Regions from separate parts of the Streptomyces sp. KM273126 genome, predicted to be linked through region 2. Evidence: predicted binding sites of a transcription regulator. Region 2 holds the regulator's gene; the other holds the start of a gene.

Region 1 (8,259 bases), 2.9 Mb from region 2:
CGTCGGGCGGGGTGCTGCCGGCATGCCGTTGCCGATGAAGAAGCCGGTGTGCGGGGGCTGGTTGTAGGCGGTGTTCTGCCAGGCCAGGCCCGTGCGGTACATCGTGTCGTGCAGCAGGGTCGTGATCTTCGTGCTCGTCTCGATCGGTGTGGAGTAGATCCGCAGCGCCGAGTTGTCGCTGGTGCGCCAGACGACCTCCTCACGCCAGTCGCCGAGGATGTCGCCGGACAGGGCGGGGGTGGACTTGGTGCCGTTGTTGGAGGAGACGCCGGAGCCGGTCAGCAGGCGGGTGTCGGAGGACGTGCCGTACTTGTCGATCCGGGTGCCGTCGAGCAGTTCTCGCACCGTGTCGCCGTCCCACCAGGACAGGAAGTTGACGGAGGACGGCTCGCGGCCCTTGGTGGCGCCGGCCTCGTCGCGGATGCTGCTGTCGGAGGCGGACCACATCTCGGGGCCGTCGTTGCCGGCGTAGATGTCCCCGGCGACGCCGCGGCCGTTGTCACAGCAGGCGTCGAGCTTCCAGCGGACCGCGCCGTTCGCCGGGTTGATGTAGAGCGCGGCGGGCTGGGACGTGGACTCCGAGACCTTGTAGTACTCCAGGCCCGATGTCGAGGGGTCGAGGTCGCCGAGGTGCTGGGCGTCGCCGTGTCCGGTCTTCGTGGTCCACAGGCCGTAGCCGTTGTCATCGACGGCCATGGCGCCGTACACGATCTCGTCCTTGCCGTCGTTGTCGACGTCCCCCACGGACAGGCTGTGCGAGCCCTGGCCGTCGAAGCCCTTGCCGCTGTTGGTGGAGGAGTTGGTGTCGAAGGTCCAGCGGCGCGTGAAGGACCCGTTCCGCCAGTCCCAGGCCGCGATCACCGTACGGGTGTAGTACCCGCGGGCCATGATGAGGGAGGGGCGGGCGCCGTCCAGGTAGGCCGTGCCCGCGAGGAAGCGGTCCACGCGGTTGCCGTACGAGTCGCCCCAGGACGAGACCGTGCCGCGGGCCGGGACGTAGTCGACGCTCGCCATCGCCTTGCCGGTCTGGCCGTTGAACATGGTCAGGTACTCGGGGCCGGTCAGGACATAGCCGCTGGAGTTGCGGTAGTCGGCCGAGGAGCTGCCGATCACCGCGCCGGTGCCGTCCTTCGAGCCGTCCGCGGTCTTCATGGCGACCTCGGCCCTGCCATCACCGTCGTAGTCGTACACCTGGAACTGGGTGTAGTGGGCGCCTGAGCGGATGTTGCGGCCCAGGTCGATGCGCCACAGACGGGTGCCGTCGAGTGTGATGCCGTCGATGATCGTGTTGCCGGTGTAGCCGGACTGGGAGTTGTCCTTGGCGTTGGTGGGCTGCCACTTGAGGACGAAGTCGAGGGCGCCGTCCCCGTCGAGGTCACCGACGGAGGCGTCGTTGGCCTCGTAGGTGTACGCGACGCCGTCGGGGGTGGTGCCGCCCGCGGGCGCGCTGATCGGTACGTCCTTGTAGCCGGTGCGGAACTGGACCGCGTGCACCGAGTCGCCCTGCTCCGCGCCGTTCACGATCGCGCGGACCGTGTAGTCGGCCTGGGCGGGGGCACCGGAGTGGAAGTAGTTGGTGGAGCCGGTGATCGGGGTCGAGTTCACCTTCGTGCCGGCGCGGTAGACGTTGAAGGACACGTTGTCGGGGTCGGTGCCGAGCCAGCGCCAGCTGACCAGGTTGCCGCTGTCGGTGTGCACGCTGGCCACGCCGCGGTCGAGTGCCTCGACCTGCCGGGCGGCGGCGGCCTCGGCCGGGCCGGCGGTGAACGTGGTGAGTCCGGCGGCGGCGAGGACGACGGCCGCCAGCATGGCCGGGACCCTGCGTCTGCGATGCCTGTGCGGGTGCTGCACGGTGGATACCTCCGGTGAGGACAGACGGGTGTCTGTTTCCTCAGTTGCCGCTGGTGCGGGGCAAGTTGCCGGGGTGGGGCGAGACCGCACTCGCCGCCAAGGCCGCCCCCCATTCAGGGCGTGAAGTTCACACGTCCGGCTTCCTGAAGGCGCGCAGGGAGAACTCCGGGTCCGGGCGGGGGCGGTCCTGGTCGGGCAGGGCCGCGAGCTGTGCGGCGTAGTGGTCGGCGCGCGGGTCGCCGGGCGGCAGCGTGACGAACCAGCCGCGCCGCAGGTCGGCCAGGGCGCGCCGAGGGCTGCGGCCCTGCCCACGGCCCGGGAAGCACGCCTGTCCGGCGGGGCGCAGACCGTGCCCGGCTGCGTGCTCCCCGACGGCCGCCCCGGCGTCCAGGGCCGGGGTGCGCGGGCGCGTGGCAAGCACGGCGTCGATGTCGCTGCCCACGTTGTGGGAATGGGCCTTGTCGACGGTGGTGACGTACACACCGCCGGGGCTCAGCACGCGCGCACACTCGCCGACGACGGTCCGGACCTCGTCCGGGCTGTTGACGAGGTGCAGCAGCCACACGCTCGTGACGGCGTCGAACGCGCCGTCTGGGAAAGGCAGTTGACGGCTGTCCGCGAGGACGACGGCGCCCGGCAGCCGGTCGGCGGCCCGGCGTGCCATCCCGTACGTCAGGTCGACGCCCGTCACCCGCAGTCCGGCCCGCGCCGCCGAGAACCGCCGGGTCACGATGCCGGTGCCGCAGGCGACGTCGAGCAGGCTGCGCGCGCCGTCCGGCACGAGGCTCAGCACGGCCTCCGCGGCCGCCTGGGCGCGGGGCTCGCCGCCGCGCAGCACGTCGTACCGCTCGGCCTCCTTGTCGTAGTCCAGCACGGTTCAGCTCGCACCGTGGCCCGGGGCGAGCTCCTCCACCCGGCGGGCGAGCTCGAAGTCGCGCTCGGTGACGGCGCCGCCCACGCTGTGGGTGTTCACGGTGAGAGCGACGCTCTTGTAGCCGAGGGTGAGGTCGGAGTGGTGGTCGAGTTCGTCCTGGACCTGGGCGATGTGCACGACCATCGCGGTCGCCGCGAAGTGCGAGCCTAGCCGGTAGGAGCGGGCGATCCGGTCACCGTCCTGCGACCAGCCCGGCAGTTCCGCCAGCCGGTCCTCGATCTCCTTCTGGGACAGGGGTTCGAGAGGCATGAGCACGCTCCTTCCACGAGGTCGGACTCCCTCTCTCAGCCTGCCACAGACCGGCCATGAAGTCCCTGGTCAGGCAGGGGCAGGCGGGGGTCGGCCGGCTGGACCCCGCGCTGCGGGCCGGGGAACGGGGTACCGAGGGCCGCCAAGTATCTTCCGTCTCAGGCCAACTGAGTTACCGTCAAAGAGCCCACGGGCCTGCCCGAGCCGTTCGACCCCATTGGTGTTCGCGTGAAACATGACACACTGCTTGCGTACTTCGGCGCGTGGGGAGGCGTGGCGTGAGTGAGCGGCGGGCCGCGCCCACCGTGGGTCAAGTGGTGCTCGGGCGGCGGTTGCAGGAGTTGCGGGAGGCCGCCGGGCTGAAGCGGGAAGAGGCCGCGCGGGTCCTCAGGGTGGCCCCGGCGACGGTGCGGCGCATGGAGATGGCCGAGGTCGCGCTCAAGATTCCTTACGTACAGGTGCTGCTGACCACGTACGGCGTGGCGGAGAGGGACGTCGCCGCGTTCGTCGCGCTCGCCGAGGACGCCAACCAGCCCGGCTGGTGGCAGCGGTACCACGACGTGCTGCCCGACTGGTTCAGCCTGTACGTCAGCCTGGAGGGCGCGGCCCAGGTGATCCGGCAGTACGAGCCGCACTACGTGCCCGGCATGCTCCAGACCGAGGAGTACGCGCGCGCCGTCCTGGAGGCCGGCACGGTCGGACACAGAGGGCCGGAGTCGATCGAACGGCATGTGTCCCTGCGCATGGCCCGGCAGAAGCTCCTGACCCGCGCCGACCCGCCCCGTCTGTGGGTCATCATGGACGAGACGGCGCTGCGGCGCCCGGTGAGCGTCCGGCCCGAGGTGATGCGCCAGCAGTTCGACCGGCTCCTCGACGTGATGGACCGGGACCATGTCACGCTCCAGGTGGCCGAGTTCGCGGCCGGCCCGCATCCAGGGACGTACGCGCCCTTCGTTCTGTTCCGCTTCGTGGAGCCCGAGCTGCCGGACATGGTGTACACGGAGTACCTGACGGGCGCCCTGTACCTCGACTCGGAGCGCGAGGTGGTCACGCACCTGGAGGTGCTGGACCGCATGGCCGCGCACGCGACACCCGCGGACCGCACGAGGGAACTCCTGCGCGAGTACCGCGAGAAGTTCTGACTCCACGATCCGGCTCCGCGATCCGGCTCCGCAAGACGCCTAGGCGGCGCCTCCCTTTGTGTCCTTCTCGCCCTTCTCGTCCTTCTCATCGTCGACGATCTCCGCGTCCACCACGCCTTCCTCGTCGGGCGGGCGCTGTTCCGAGGCCGGGCCGCCGGAGGCGGACGCCGCCTCGTACATGGCCTGCCCCATCTTCTGGCTGACCGACGCGAGCTTCTCGACTCCCGCGCGGAGCGCTGAGGTCTCGGCGCCTTCCCCGTTCCGCTCCAGCAGACGCTTCACCTCGGCGACCTCCGTCTCGACCTCGGCCTTGGTGGCGGCGGGCACGCGTTCCTCGTTGTCGCGGAGGAACTTCTCGGTCTGGTAGACGAGTTGCTCGGCCTGGTTGCGGGTCTCGGCGGCCTCACGGCGCCTGCGGTCCTCCTCCGCGTACTGCTCGGCGTCCCGCATCATGCGGTCGATGTCGTCCTTGGGGAGGGCCGAGCCGCCCGTGACCGTCATCTTCTGTTCGCGCCCGGTGGCGAGGTCCTTCGCCGAGACGTGCATGATCCCGTTGGCGTCGATGTCGAACGCCACCTCGATCTGCGGCACCCCGCGCGGCGCGGGCGGCAGACCGGTCAGGTCGAAGACACCCAGCTTCTTGTTGTAAGCGGCGATCTCGCGCTCGCCCTGGTACACCTGGATGCCGACCGAGGGCTGGTTGTCCGTGGCCGTCGTGAAGATCTCCGAACGCCGCGTGGGAATCGTCGTGTTGCGTTCGATGAGCTTGGTCATGATGCCGCCCTTGGTCTCGATACCGAGGGACAGCGGGGTGACGTCGAGGAGGAGGACGTCCTTGACGTCACCGCGGATGACGCCCGCCTGGAGCGCCGCGCCGACGGCCACGACCTCGTCCGGGTTCACGCCCTTGTGCGGGTCCTTGCCGGTGAGTTCCCTCACCAGGTCGGTGACGGCGGGCATCCGGGTGGAGCCGCCGACGAGGATCACGTGGTCGATGGCGGAGAGCTTCACGCCCGCGTCCTTGACCGCCTGGTGGAAGGGGGTACGGCAGCGGTCGAGGAGATCGGCGGTGAGCTCCTGGAACTGGGCGCGCGTCAGCTTCTCGTCCAGGTGGAGCGGGCCCTCGGCGGAGGCGGTGATGTACGGGAGGTTGACGGTCGTCTCGGTGGAGCTGGACAGCTCGATCTTGGCCTTCTCGGCGCCCTCGCGCAGCCGCTGGAGCGCCATCTTGTCCTTGCCCAGGTCGACGCCGTACGCCCCCTTGAACCGCTTGACGAGATACTCCACGATCCGCTGGTCCCAGTCGTCGCCGCCGAGGTGGGTGTCGCCGTTGGTGGCCTTGACCTCGATGACGCCGTCACCGATCTCCAGCAGCGAGACGTCGAAGGTGCCGCCGCCGAGGTCGAAGACGAGGACGGTCTGCTCCTCACCGCGGTCGAGCCCGTAGGCGAGGGCGGCGGCCGTGGGCTCGTTGATGATCCGCAGGACCTTGAGCCCCGCGATCTCCCCCGCCTCCTTGGTGGCCTGGCGCTGGGCGTCGTCGAAGTAGGCGGGCACGGTGACCACCGCGTCGGTGACGTCCTCGCCGAGGTAGGACTCGGCGTCCCGCTTCAGCTTCTGCAGGACGCGCGCGGACAGCTCCTGGGCGCGGTAGCGGTTGCCGTCGATGTCGCCCTCCGCGGGGAAACGCCAGTTCGCGTCGCCCATGTGGCGCTTGACGGAGCGGGCGGTGCGTTCCACGTTCGTCACGGCCTGCCGCTTGGCGACCTCTCCGACGAGGACCTCACCGTTCTTGGCGAAGGCGACGACGGACGGTGTGGTCCGGGCGCCCTCCGCGTTGGCGACCACGGTCGGCTCGCCGCCCTCCAGGACGGCCACCACCGAGTTCGTCGTACCGAGATCGATTCCGACCGCACGTGCCATCGCCGTCCCCTTCCGCCAGGGCGCTTCCTACTCCAGCAAAAAACTTGAGTGGAGTAATGTCAATGCCGCATGTCCGGAAACGACGATGCCGCGCCCGTACGGCGGGCGCGGCATCCGGCGAGGTACGGGGGTCAGGCGAGCTTCGCCGACAGCGTGATCGTGGTGCCCGTGAGCGCCTGGCTGACCGGGCAGTTGGCCTTGGCGTTCTCCGCGGCGGCGACGAAGGCGTCGTTGTCGATGCCCGGGACCGAGCCCTCGACGGTGAGGTGGATACCCGTGATGCCCTCACCCGGCTGGAAGGTCACGTCGGCCGAGGTGACGAGCTTGGTGGGCGGCGTACCGGCGCCGGCCAGGCCGTGCGACAGCGCCATGGAGAAGCAGCTGGAGTGGGCGGCGGCGATCAGCTCCTCGGGGCTGGTCTTCCCGTTCGCCTGCTCGGCGCGCGACGGCCACGACACCGGCTGCTCGCCGATGCCGGAGGAGTCGAAGGTCACGACTCCGTTGCCCTCAAGCAGGTTGCCTTCCCACACGGTGTGTGCGGAGCGCGTGGTTGCCACGGTTCTTCCTTTCGCGAGCGGTCCCGAGGGGGTACCCGGGGATCCTGGGCCCCATCCGATCACACTCTGCCTCACCGCACCCTGAAGACCGGCCCACGGGGGGTGAACGGCAGGCGAGCACCTTGTGGGATCAGGTACGCGTGCTCGCGGCGCACCCGCAGGACGTCGCACCAGCCGTCCGTGATGACGAGGACCGGCGCGCCCGGCGGGAAGTCGTCCGCGCGGTGCAGCAGGTCGATACCGGGCTGGAGGACCGTGCCTCCGCGCCCCCGCACCCGGACACGCCCCGCGATCTCCGTGACCGGCAGATAGCCGGCGTCGTGCGGGGCCGCGTCGCAGAACACGACGCGGGCGGCCGGTACGTCGCGGGCCTCGGCGTACGAGGCGATCGCGCCCAGCGCCTTGCCGAGCAGGACGCGGTCCATCGAGCCGGAGGTGTCGAGGACGACGCCGAAGGTGCACCGGGCGACCTCCTCGGGCGGGAAGTAGCGGCCCGCACGCGGGATGTCGGGCGTGGAGGACTGGCGGCGCGAGGGACGCGCGTACGTCCGTACCGGCTCCGGACGGGGGACGAACTCGTCGAACCAGCGAGCCAGTTGGGCGTCCCAGGGCAGCGGCGGGTGGCTGAGCGCGCGGATCTCCTCGACGAGACCGGCGGGCAGGAAGCCACGTTCCTGGTGCTGGTGCAGGTCGAGGCCCCGGGCGAGTCCCCGGCGGTAGAACTCGTCCAGATCGACGTATTCGCGCGGGCTGCCGAGCGGGCCGCCGAGGATGTCGCCCACGCCCTTGCCGCGCGGGGTGGACAGCCGGCGCATCCGACGCATGTCCTTGGCGATCCGGTCGTAGACCTCCTCGGCCGACAGGCCGGCCGGCTGCGGGTCGTGCAGCAGCCCGTCCGGCATCGTGCCGACCTGCATCTCGCACAGCCAGCCGTTGATGACGTAGTCGGCGGCGATGTTGAACAGGAACGGGTCGCGGGTCCCGCAGCGGTCGCCGTGGCGCAGGGCGGCGTGCAGCATCTCGTGGGCGAGGACGAAGCGCCACTCCTCGTCCTCGAACTCACGCAGCGGGTTGAGGTAGATCTCCCCCGCCTCCGCGTTCACCGCGGCGATGGAGATGCCGTGGGCGCGGGCGAGTTCGGCGTCGGCGACGATCGTGATGCCGGCCGCGATGCCGCCGAGCAGCGGATAGGAGGAGATGAACCACTCCAAGGCCCACTCCCAGGGCCGCTTGCGCGTGGGCCCTCCCGACATCGAGTCCCGGCGGCCGCCCGCCATGTCCATCGCCGTGGACATCGTGCGGGTGAGCGCGTACGCGAAGGCGAGCTGCCAGTCCGCGGGCTGCCCGCCCCATCTGTCCGAGGGCACGAGGAGCTGGTCGGGCTCTCCGCCCGCCGTACCGCAGTGCGCGTACGCGGCCGGGATGCCGCTCCGGCGCCAGCGGGCGGCCAGCTGCTCCTCGTCGCCGTCGGGATAGGTGGCGGGCAGGTCCTCGGGGGTGCGGCCGACCGGAAAACTCAGCAGGAACCGGTTGACGACGGCACAGCGCGCGGCGAGGTCGAAGCGGTCGGGCTGGGCGCGCTCGCCCTTCGCCGCCGGAAGGT
Region 2 (8,259 bases):
CTCCAGCAGGCGGGCACCGCGGCGACGGGATGGGCCAGAACCGGCGGGTCGGGGCTCTCATCGAAAACGCTCACGTGGATGCGGGCGGTGGTGAGACGGACGCGGAGCATGGTGGTGCCCTTGGTGTGCAGGTGGACGTTCGTGACGAGTTCCGAGGTGCACAGGGCGGCGGGCATGACGAAGGGCTCCCGGTCGTGGGTGAAGAGGACGGCGCGTACGAAGTCCCGGCATACGCGGGGTGCGGTGGCGTCGCCGGGGGCGAAGAGGCTGTATTCGTGGGTGAGTTGGGCGGTGCGGTGGGCGGCGCGGCGGGCTGGGTCCATGGGGGCTCCTGTCGGTGGACGAGGGTGAGGGGTCACTGCCCGGCGATGGCGACGCCCGTGCGGGTGCGGGTGCTCTGTCGGCTTATGAGCAGGGGGAGTTGGATGGTTTCAATGCGTGACTGAATCCACACTCACAGTAGAGATAGAGGTTTACAATTTTCAAGCTGGTCACTCGGATCGGTGGACGAACTCCCCCGATCCGGAGAGACTTTGGGCGACCGGACGAGGAGTGACCTGTGGGACTGCGCACCACGATCAGCGAACGCCAGCGGCGACTTGGCTACGAGCTCAAACAACTGCGCGAACGAGCAGGATTGAGCGCGGGTGAAGCTGCTGAGCGGATCGGAATGGGCCGGGCCCAGCTGAGTCAGATCGAGACCGCGAAGACCACGATCCTCACCGAACGACTCCGCGAGCTGTGTCGCCTCTACGGATGCAAAGATGAGACGTATGTCGAGGCGCTAGTCGCCATGAGCGAGGCGACCGGCAAGGGATGGTGGACGGTCCACAAGGGGCCCATGGAGCAAGGACCGTTGAGCATGGCGGAGTTGGAGGCGGGCGCCGCGGTGCTGCGGATGCACCAATCACTGCTCATCCCGGGCCTGTTTCAGACAGCCGACTACGCCCGAGCTCTTTTCACAAGCCCGAAGCTGGGCTTCGAGAACATCGAGGACACGCTGAAGTTCCGGATGGAGAGGCAGAGCGTCCTGACCCGCGAGAACCCTCCGTCCGTGCATGCCGTGATCCACGAATCCGCACTGCACATGCGGTTCGGGGGGACCCAAGTGCTCCGCGGTCAGTTGCTCCGACTCATCGAACTGGCGCGACTACCCAACGTGACGATCCAGGTCTACTCGTTCGCCTCTCGGGCCCACGCGGCCCTCACCGGCAACTTCGTGCATGTCATTCCCAGCGTTCCCGAGCTTGGCACCGTGGTGCTCGAACAACCCTCGGGTTTCCAGTACTTGGGCGACCGCGACAGCCTGACCCAGTACGGGGCGCTGTTCGAGAGCCTCGCCGAGTACGCCCTCGCCCCCGTCGACGTATCGTTGGCCCCGGAAGCACACTCCGTGAAGGACTCGCTGGCCCTCATCCAGCATCTGCTCTACACCCTTTGAGGAGGCCCTGATGCCTGAACTCATATGGCAGAAATCGACGTTCAGCGGCGGCCCGCAGGGCGAGTGCGTATACGTCGCCACCGGCCCCGACGGAACCATCCACCTCCGCGAGAGCGACACCCCCCACACCATCCTGGCCACCGCCCCGCAGGGCCTCGCCGCGCTCCTGCGCCACGTGAAGGACCGGACGGCCAAGCGCCGCTTCCAAGGGGCCTGAACGCCGGAGCAGCACGGCCCCGACCCGACCACTGACCCGCAAGAGTGCAACACTTTCCGCAGACGTGTCGCACTTTCGCCGCCGAACCTGGTCCCGGACCCCTCGCTGAGCTGGTCGAGCGAAGACGATGCGTTGTCAGTGGGCACCCATACCGTGAGCCTCCTCACCGCGCGGTTCCCACCGTCCGGGCTGGTTCCCCTGTGCGTTTCTCCTGGAGGCCCCCCATGTCCACCGATCTCTTCGGTGTGCGCGTCCTCGACCTCGACCATGAGCAGCGGCGCGTTCGCTTTCGCGTCTTCGTCGTCTACTACGAGCCCTCCTGGGGCACCGGCGAGCTGTTGCCCGGCGACTCGAGCTTCTTCTTCCGGGTGTTGTGGGAAGCCGCGGAGGACTTCACCCCGCACCGCTACGGTCCGCTGACGGACGTCGTCACCCTCGATGAGTTCCTGAACGAGGGGTGGGTGGAGAGCAACACCCACCGCTTCGTCGCGGGCGTCGACCGGGTGGCTGTGCGCAACCACCCGGTCAGCGATGAGGATTTCGAGCGGCTGGCGATGTTCTACTACGAGCGCGAGGGCGGCTGGCAGGACGAGGAGCAGCTTGCCCAGGGCGACTACGACGTCCATGTCACCGATGCCCGCTGGATGGAGTCGCTGCGCGTCGGCCAGAGCTGGGGCACCACCAGCTACGCCGGTGACTCGGACGGCCTGCAGGCCGACAGCGGCAAGGCGTGGGAGGAATGGGAGGAACGGTGCGCCGAATTCGCTGAGGACGACGACGACCTGGACGCGTGCTTCACCCTGGGATGGCTGCGCCAGGAGCGGGGTGACGCCGAGGGAGCCGCGGAGGCGTACCGGCGTGTGGCGGACGGGCCTGACCGGCAGCTGCACGGCAAGGCCCTGCTCTATCTGGGCGATCTGCATGCGGCCCAGGGCGAGTACGAGAGCGCCAGCACCCTGTACCAGCGGGCCGAGCGGAGCAAGAACCACGAGCGGTACGGGACGCGTTACCGTTCCCGGGCCGCGCTGCGGCTGGGCCTCCTGCTGCGGCGACTCGGCAGAGACGAGGAGGCGCAGGCGGCGTTCGCCCGGGCCATCAGCAAGGGTGACGAGGCGCGTGACCTCGGCGTGGTCGCGGAGGCGCGGCGGCTCTCCGGTGCCGAGTCCCCGGTGGAAGCCGCCAACCGTCTCTTCGCCAGGGGTGAGCGGGACGGTGCCCGCGCCGTACTCGCCGAGAACTACGGGCAGGCCGTCGTCGAGGTCGCCGGCCACCTGTTCGCCGGCGACTTCGAGGCCGCCGGGGCCGCCCTGTCCTCGCTCGCCGAGAGCGCCGGGCCGGACGCCCCCGGTGATCAGCACGGCGAGAACCTCGGCAATGCCGCCGCCCTCCTCGTCGACCTCTCCATGACCTGGTGGCGTGAACGAGAGGGAAGGCCGGCGATGGCGCAGGTGCTGCAGCTGGCGGTTGCCACCGGCCGTGCGGTCGAGGGATACCGCCGTGTCGTCCGGCGCACCGGCTTCGCGGCCTCCGCCAGTACCGGGGACGCGGCGGAACAGCTGCTGACAGTGCTGTACGACAGGGGCGACGAGGCGGCGGTCATCGCGCTGGCGACGGCGGCAGAAGCCGTCCATCCGAAGGTGGCGTCGGATGGTTTCCGACGCGTCGGCATCGATGCGGCGCGGCGCGACGACTTCGCGAAGGCCGCGCGGTGGTTCGAGCGCGGCGCGACGGTCGCGGGCGCCGACGAGGACACCCGCGCACATTCCGCTTACCGGCTCGGCCTCTCCTTGCGCAAACTGGGCGAGACGGAAAGGGCCCAGGAGGCCCTCACACAGGCCGAGGCGGGTTTCGAACGCTTCGACAACGCCGCCATGGCCGCGCAACGACAGGCCGAGCTGGCGCACGCGCAGGGCGACCGGACGGCGGCGTTCGCGGCCTGGGCCCGTGCCGCGATGCTCACGGTCCGGTTCGAGCACGACGAGAAGACGGCCGCCCGCGCCGTCCGCCTGCTCGGCCGGCTCCTCACCGAAGTGGACGCTCACCACGCGGCGCGAGCTGTGGACCAAGCAGTGGCGCAGACGTGCGACGAGGCGTTCCTGCGGCTGGTCCGCGCACTCACCAAGACCCCCGGCGTGGGCCCTGCGCTGTACGCCGCCTTCCTCTACGGCCACTGGATGCTGGAACAGGGCGACGCGAGGCTCGGACTGGCGCTGCTGGAGAAGGTGGCCGAGGGGAAGGGGAAGTACGCGGCGGGCGCTGCCGTCACGGTGGGAGCAGAGGCGCACCGGGGCGGCGACAACGTCGCGGCACGCGAGTGGTGGCTGCGTGCCCTGGCGAAGGGGAACAAGGAGATGTCCCACAAAGCCGTCCTCAACCTCGGTCTCGTCGCCAAGCAGGAACGCAATCTGCCGGAACTGCTGGAGCACTACGGGCCGATAGCCGAGTCCGACCACGAGGACGGGCCGCTGTTCGCCGCCCACATCGGTGAACTGCACTACTGGCTGGAAGACTGGGACGAGGCAGCGCGCTGGTATCAGCGCACCCTGGAGGGCACGGACGACGGGGAGCTGGTGGGCGAAGCCGGCTACCGGGTGGGGGAGATCCTGCACGGCAAGGGAGAGTCCGATGCCGCACTCCCCTGTCTGCGGCGTGCTGCCGCCAGCGGGCTCGCACCCTTTGCCGAGCAGGCCGAGAATCTGCTGGCCCGACTGGGCTGAGGGGGAAAGGGACTTCGCGGCTGGTGTCCGGGCCAGGACACCGAGGCCGGGTCCGAGTTCGCGAAGGGGCCCGGAGGTTCGGCTGAACCGCCGAACCTCCGGGCCCCGCGCGTAGTCGGCGAAGTACGTCAGTCCGAGGACTGCTGCCTCTTCGGGCGCCACACCACCAGTGCGCTCGTCTGCTGGACCTCCTGGTACGGGACCAGGTCGCGGCGGTACGAGGCGTGCACCGCGGCCTCGCGCTGCCGCATGGCCGCCGCCGCGCCGTCCAGGGCCGTCTCCAGCTCCGCGACGCGGGACTGGAGCGCGGCGACCTGGTTCTCCAGCTCGATGATGCGCTTGATGCCGGCGAGGTTGATGCCCTCGTCCTGCGACAACTGCTGCACCTGGCGGAGCAGTTCGATGTCACGGGCCGAGTAGCGACGGCCCCGGCCGGCCGTGCGGTCCGGCGAGACCAGGCCCAGACGGTCGTACTGGCGCAGGGTCTGCGGGTGCAGGCCGGAGAGCTGGGCCGCCACCGAGATGACGTAGACCGGGGTCTCCTCGGTCAGTTCATACGGATTACGCCGACGGCCGTCCATCACCCTCAAGCTCCCTTCGCGGCCTGGAACAGCTCCGCCCGCGGGTCCTCGCCCGCGGTGGCTGCGCGATACGCCTCAAGCGCGTCACGAGCCTTCCCCAATACGTCCTTCGGGACACTCACCTCGACCGTGACCAGAAGGTCCCCACGGGTGCCGTCCTTGCGGACCGCGCCCTTGCCGCGGGCGCGCATGGTGCGTCCGTTGGGCGTGCCCGGCGGCAGCTTCAGGGTGACCGGAGGTCCGCCCAGCGTGGGGACACGGATCTCGCCGCCCAGCGCCGCCTCCGGATACGTCACCGGCACCGTCACCGTCAGGTTGTCGCCCTTGCGGCCGAACACCGGGTGGGCCTCGACGTGCACCGTGACGTACAGGTCGCCGGCCGGGCCGCCCCGCTCGCCGGGCCCGCCCTTGCCGCGGAGCCGGATGCGCTGACCGTCCGTGACACCGGCCGGTATGCGCACCTGCATCGTCCGGGACGACTTCGCCCGGCCGCTGCCCTGGCAGTCCGGGCAGGGGTGCTCGGCGATGAGCCCGCGGCCCTTGCAGTCCGGGCAGGGGTCGGTCAGCGAGAAGCCGCCGCCCGAACCCCGCGCCACCTGGCCGGTGCCGACACAGGTCGGGCACACACGCGGTGTGCCGTTCTTGTCGCCGGTGCCCGAGCAGGCCCGGCAGGGCGACTGCGAGGTCATACGGAGGGGAACGGTCGCGCCGTCCACCGCCTCGGTGAAGCTCAGCGTGACCTCGGTGTCGATGTCCTGGCCGCGCCGCGGCTGCGTACGCGTGCCCGCGCCCGTGCCGCCGCGGTTGAACAGCCCGCCGAAGACGTCTCCGATCCCGCCGCCGAAGCCGCCCGCTCCCTGCCCGCCCCCGCCCTGCGCGCCGCCTCCGAAGAGGTCGCCCAGGTCGAAGTTGAACGAGCCGCCGCCGGCGCCGGGGCCAGGACGGAAGCCACCGTTGCCGAACAGCGCCCGCGCGTCGTCGTACTCCTTGCGCTTCTTGGGGTCACCCAGGACGTCGTTCGCCTCGGAGATCTCCTTGAAGCGCTCCTCGGCCTTGGCGTTGCCCTTGTTGGCGTCCGGGTGGTACTCGCGGGCGAGCTTCCGGTACGCCTTCTTGATCTCGGCCTCGGTGGCGTCCTTGGGGACGCCGAGGACCTTGTAGAAGTCCTTCTCGATGAAGTCCTTGGTGCTCATCCTCGACGCCCCTCCTTCCTGGTTGGTTCAAGCTCAGCCCTCGTCCGGGCCACCGCTCTCCTTGTCGTCGGCCGTCTCCGCGGAATCCGATGAGTCCGCCTTGACGGTCTGGGCGCCGGGCTGCGGTTCGGCCACGGCCACCCGCGCGGGACGGATGGTGCGCTCGCCGAAGCGATACCCGGGCTGCAGAATCGCCACGCACGTCGTCTCCGTGACGTCCGGTGCGTACGAGTGCATCAGGGCCTCGTGGATCGTCGGGTCGAAGGGCTCGCCCTCCTTGCCGAACTGCTGCAGACCCATCTTCGCCGCGACCGTCTCCAGCGACTCGGCGACGGACTTGAATCCGCCGACGAGTTCGCCGTGGTCCCGGGCGCGGCCGATGTCGTCGAGCACGGGCAGGAGCTCGGTCAGGAGGTTCGCGATGGCGATCTCCCTGACCGTGATCCGGTCGCGCTCGACGCGGCGGCGGTAGTTCTGGTACTCGGCCTGGAGCCGCTGGAGGTCCGCGGTGCGCTCACCGAGCGCGGTACGGACCTGGTCGAGCTGGGCCACCAGCGCCGCCTGTGCGCCTGCGTCCCCGGTCGGGGCCGCCCCTTCCTGGGGGGCGGCCTTCGACTCGGCGTCGTCGGGGGTCGCGCCGGAGGGGACGTCGGGCTGCTGCGGCGACGCGGCCTGCGGCTGCTCGTCGAAGCCCGGGGTCTCCTCCGTCACGCGGCACCGTCCTTGCGGTCACGCGGCTCGTCAACGATCTCGGCGTCGACGACGTCGTCGTCAGCGGCCTTGGCCTGACCCGCGCCGGCTCCGGCACCGGCGGCGCCACCGGCCTCGCCCGCGGCCTGAGCCGCCTGAGCGTCGGCGTACAGGGCCTGGCCCAGCTTCTGGGAGACGGCGGCGACCTTCTCGGTGGCCGTACGGATCTCGGTGGTGTCCTCGCCCTTGAGCGCGGTCTTCAGCTCCTCGACGGAGGCCTCGACCTCGGTCTTGACGTCACCCGGGACCTTGTCCTCGTTGTCCTTGAGGAACTTCTCGGTCTGGTAGACGAGCTGCTCGCCCTGGTTGCGGGTCTCGGCGGCCTCGCGGCGGCGGTGGTCCTCCTCCGCGTACTGCTCGGCCTCCTGGCGCATGCGGTCGACCTCGTCCTTCGGCAGCGAGGAGCCGCCGGTGACGGTCATCTTCTGCTCCTTGCCGGTGCCGAGGTCCTTCGCCGTGACGTGCATGATGCCGTTGGCGTCGATGTCGAAGGACACCTCGATCTGCGGCACGCCGCGCGGGGCCGGGGGCAGACCGGTCAGCTCGAACATCCCGAGCTTCTTGTTGTACGCCGCGATCTCGCGCTCGCCCTGGTAGACCTGGATCTGCACGGAGGGCTGGTTGTCCTCGGCGGTGGTGAAGATCTCGGACCGCTTGGTCGGGATCGTCGTGTTCCGCTCGATGAGCTTGGTCATGATGCCGCCCTTGGTCTCGATACCGAGGGACAGCGGCGTCACGTCGAGGAGCAGAACGTCCTTGACCTCGCCCTTGAGCACACCGGCCTGGAGCGAGGCGCCGATGGCGACGACCTCGTCCGGGTTCACACCCTTGTTGGCCTCCTTGCCGCCGGTCAGCTCCTTGACGAGCTCGGCGACGGCGGGCATACGGGTCGAACCACCGACGAGAACGACGTGGTCGATCTCGGAGAGCTGGATGCCCGCGTCCTTGATGACGTTGTGGAACGGCGTCTTGCAGCGCTCCAGCAGATCGGCGGTGAGCTGCTGGAACTGGGCGCGGGTGAGCTTCTCGTCGAGGTGCAGGGGGCCCTCGGCGGAGGCCGTGATGTACGGCAGGTTGATCGAGGTCTCGCTGGAGGAGGACAGCTCGATCTTGGCCTTCTCAGCGGCCTCGCGGAGGCGCTGGAGGGCCATCTTGTCCTTGGCGAGGTCCACGCCGTGGCCGGCCCGGAACTGCTGCACCAGGTAGTCGACGACGCGCTGGTCCCAGTCGTCACCACCGAGGTGGTTGTCACCGTTGGTGGCCTTCACCTCGACGACGCCGTCACCGATCTCCAGGAGCGACACGTCGAAGGTGCCGCCACCGAGGTCGAAGACGAGGATCGTCTGGTCGTCCTTGTCGA

Evidence for each region. Region 2 encodes HspR, which represses chaperone genes until heat shock. Its sites were predicted from a motif close to TTGAGNNNNNNNNNCTCAA; they were not measured.
Region 1: a site for HspR is predicted at 6,144-6,162, ahead of dnaK (molecular chaperone DnaK). Genes of this name have one in related genera too.

The regions. Positions count from the first base shown of each region.
Region 1 covers NZ_SJXB02000001.1:5,302,213-5,310,471, reverse strand. The annotation lists gene E0500_RS22690 (rhamnogalacturonan lyase) at 1-1,851, opposite strand, end outside; gene E0500_RS22685 (class I SAM-dependent methyltransferase) at 1,979-2,725, opposite strand; gene E0500_RS22680 (4a-hydroxytetrahydrobiopterin dehydratase) at 2,729-3,034, opposite strand; gene E0500_RS22675 (helix-turn-helix transcriptional regulator) at 3,313-4,176, shown strand; gene dnaK (molecular chaperone DnaK) at 4,216-6,099, opposite strand; gene E0500_RS22665 (OsmC family protein) at 6,231-6,656, opposite strand; gene E0500_RS22660 (DUF2201 family putative metallopeptidase) at 6,728-8,259, opposite strand, start outside.
Region 2 covers NZ_SJXB02000001.1:2,434,992-2,443,250, reverse strand. The annotation lists gene E0500_RS10480 (ATP-binding protein) at 1-323, opposite strand, end outside; gene E0500_RS10475 (helix-turn-helix transcriptional regulator) at 560-1,441, shown strand; gene E0500_RS10470 (DUF397 domain-containing protein) at 1,452-1,658, shown strand; gene E0500_RS10465 (tetratricopeptide repeat protein) at 1,883-4,375, shown strand; gene E0500_RS10460 (heat shock protein transcriptional repressor HspR) at 4,504-4,956, opposite strand; gene dnaJ (molecular chaperone DnaJ) at 4,962-6,149, opposite strand; gene grpE (nucleotide exchange factor GrpE) at 6,183-6,860, opposite strand; gene dnaK (molecular chaperone DnaK) at 6,857-8,259, opposite strand, start outside.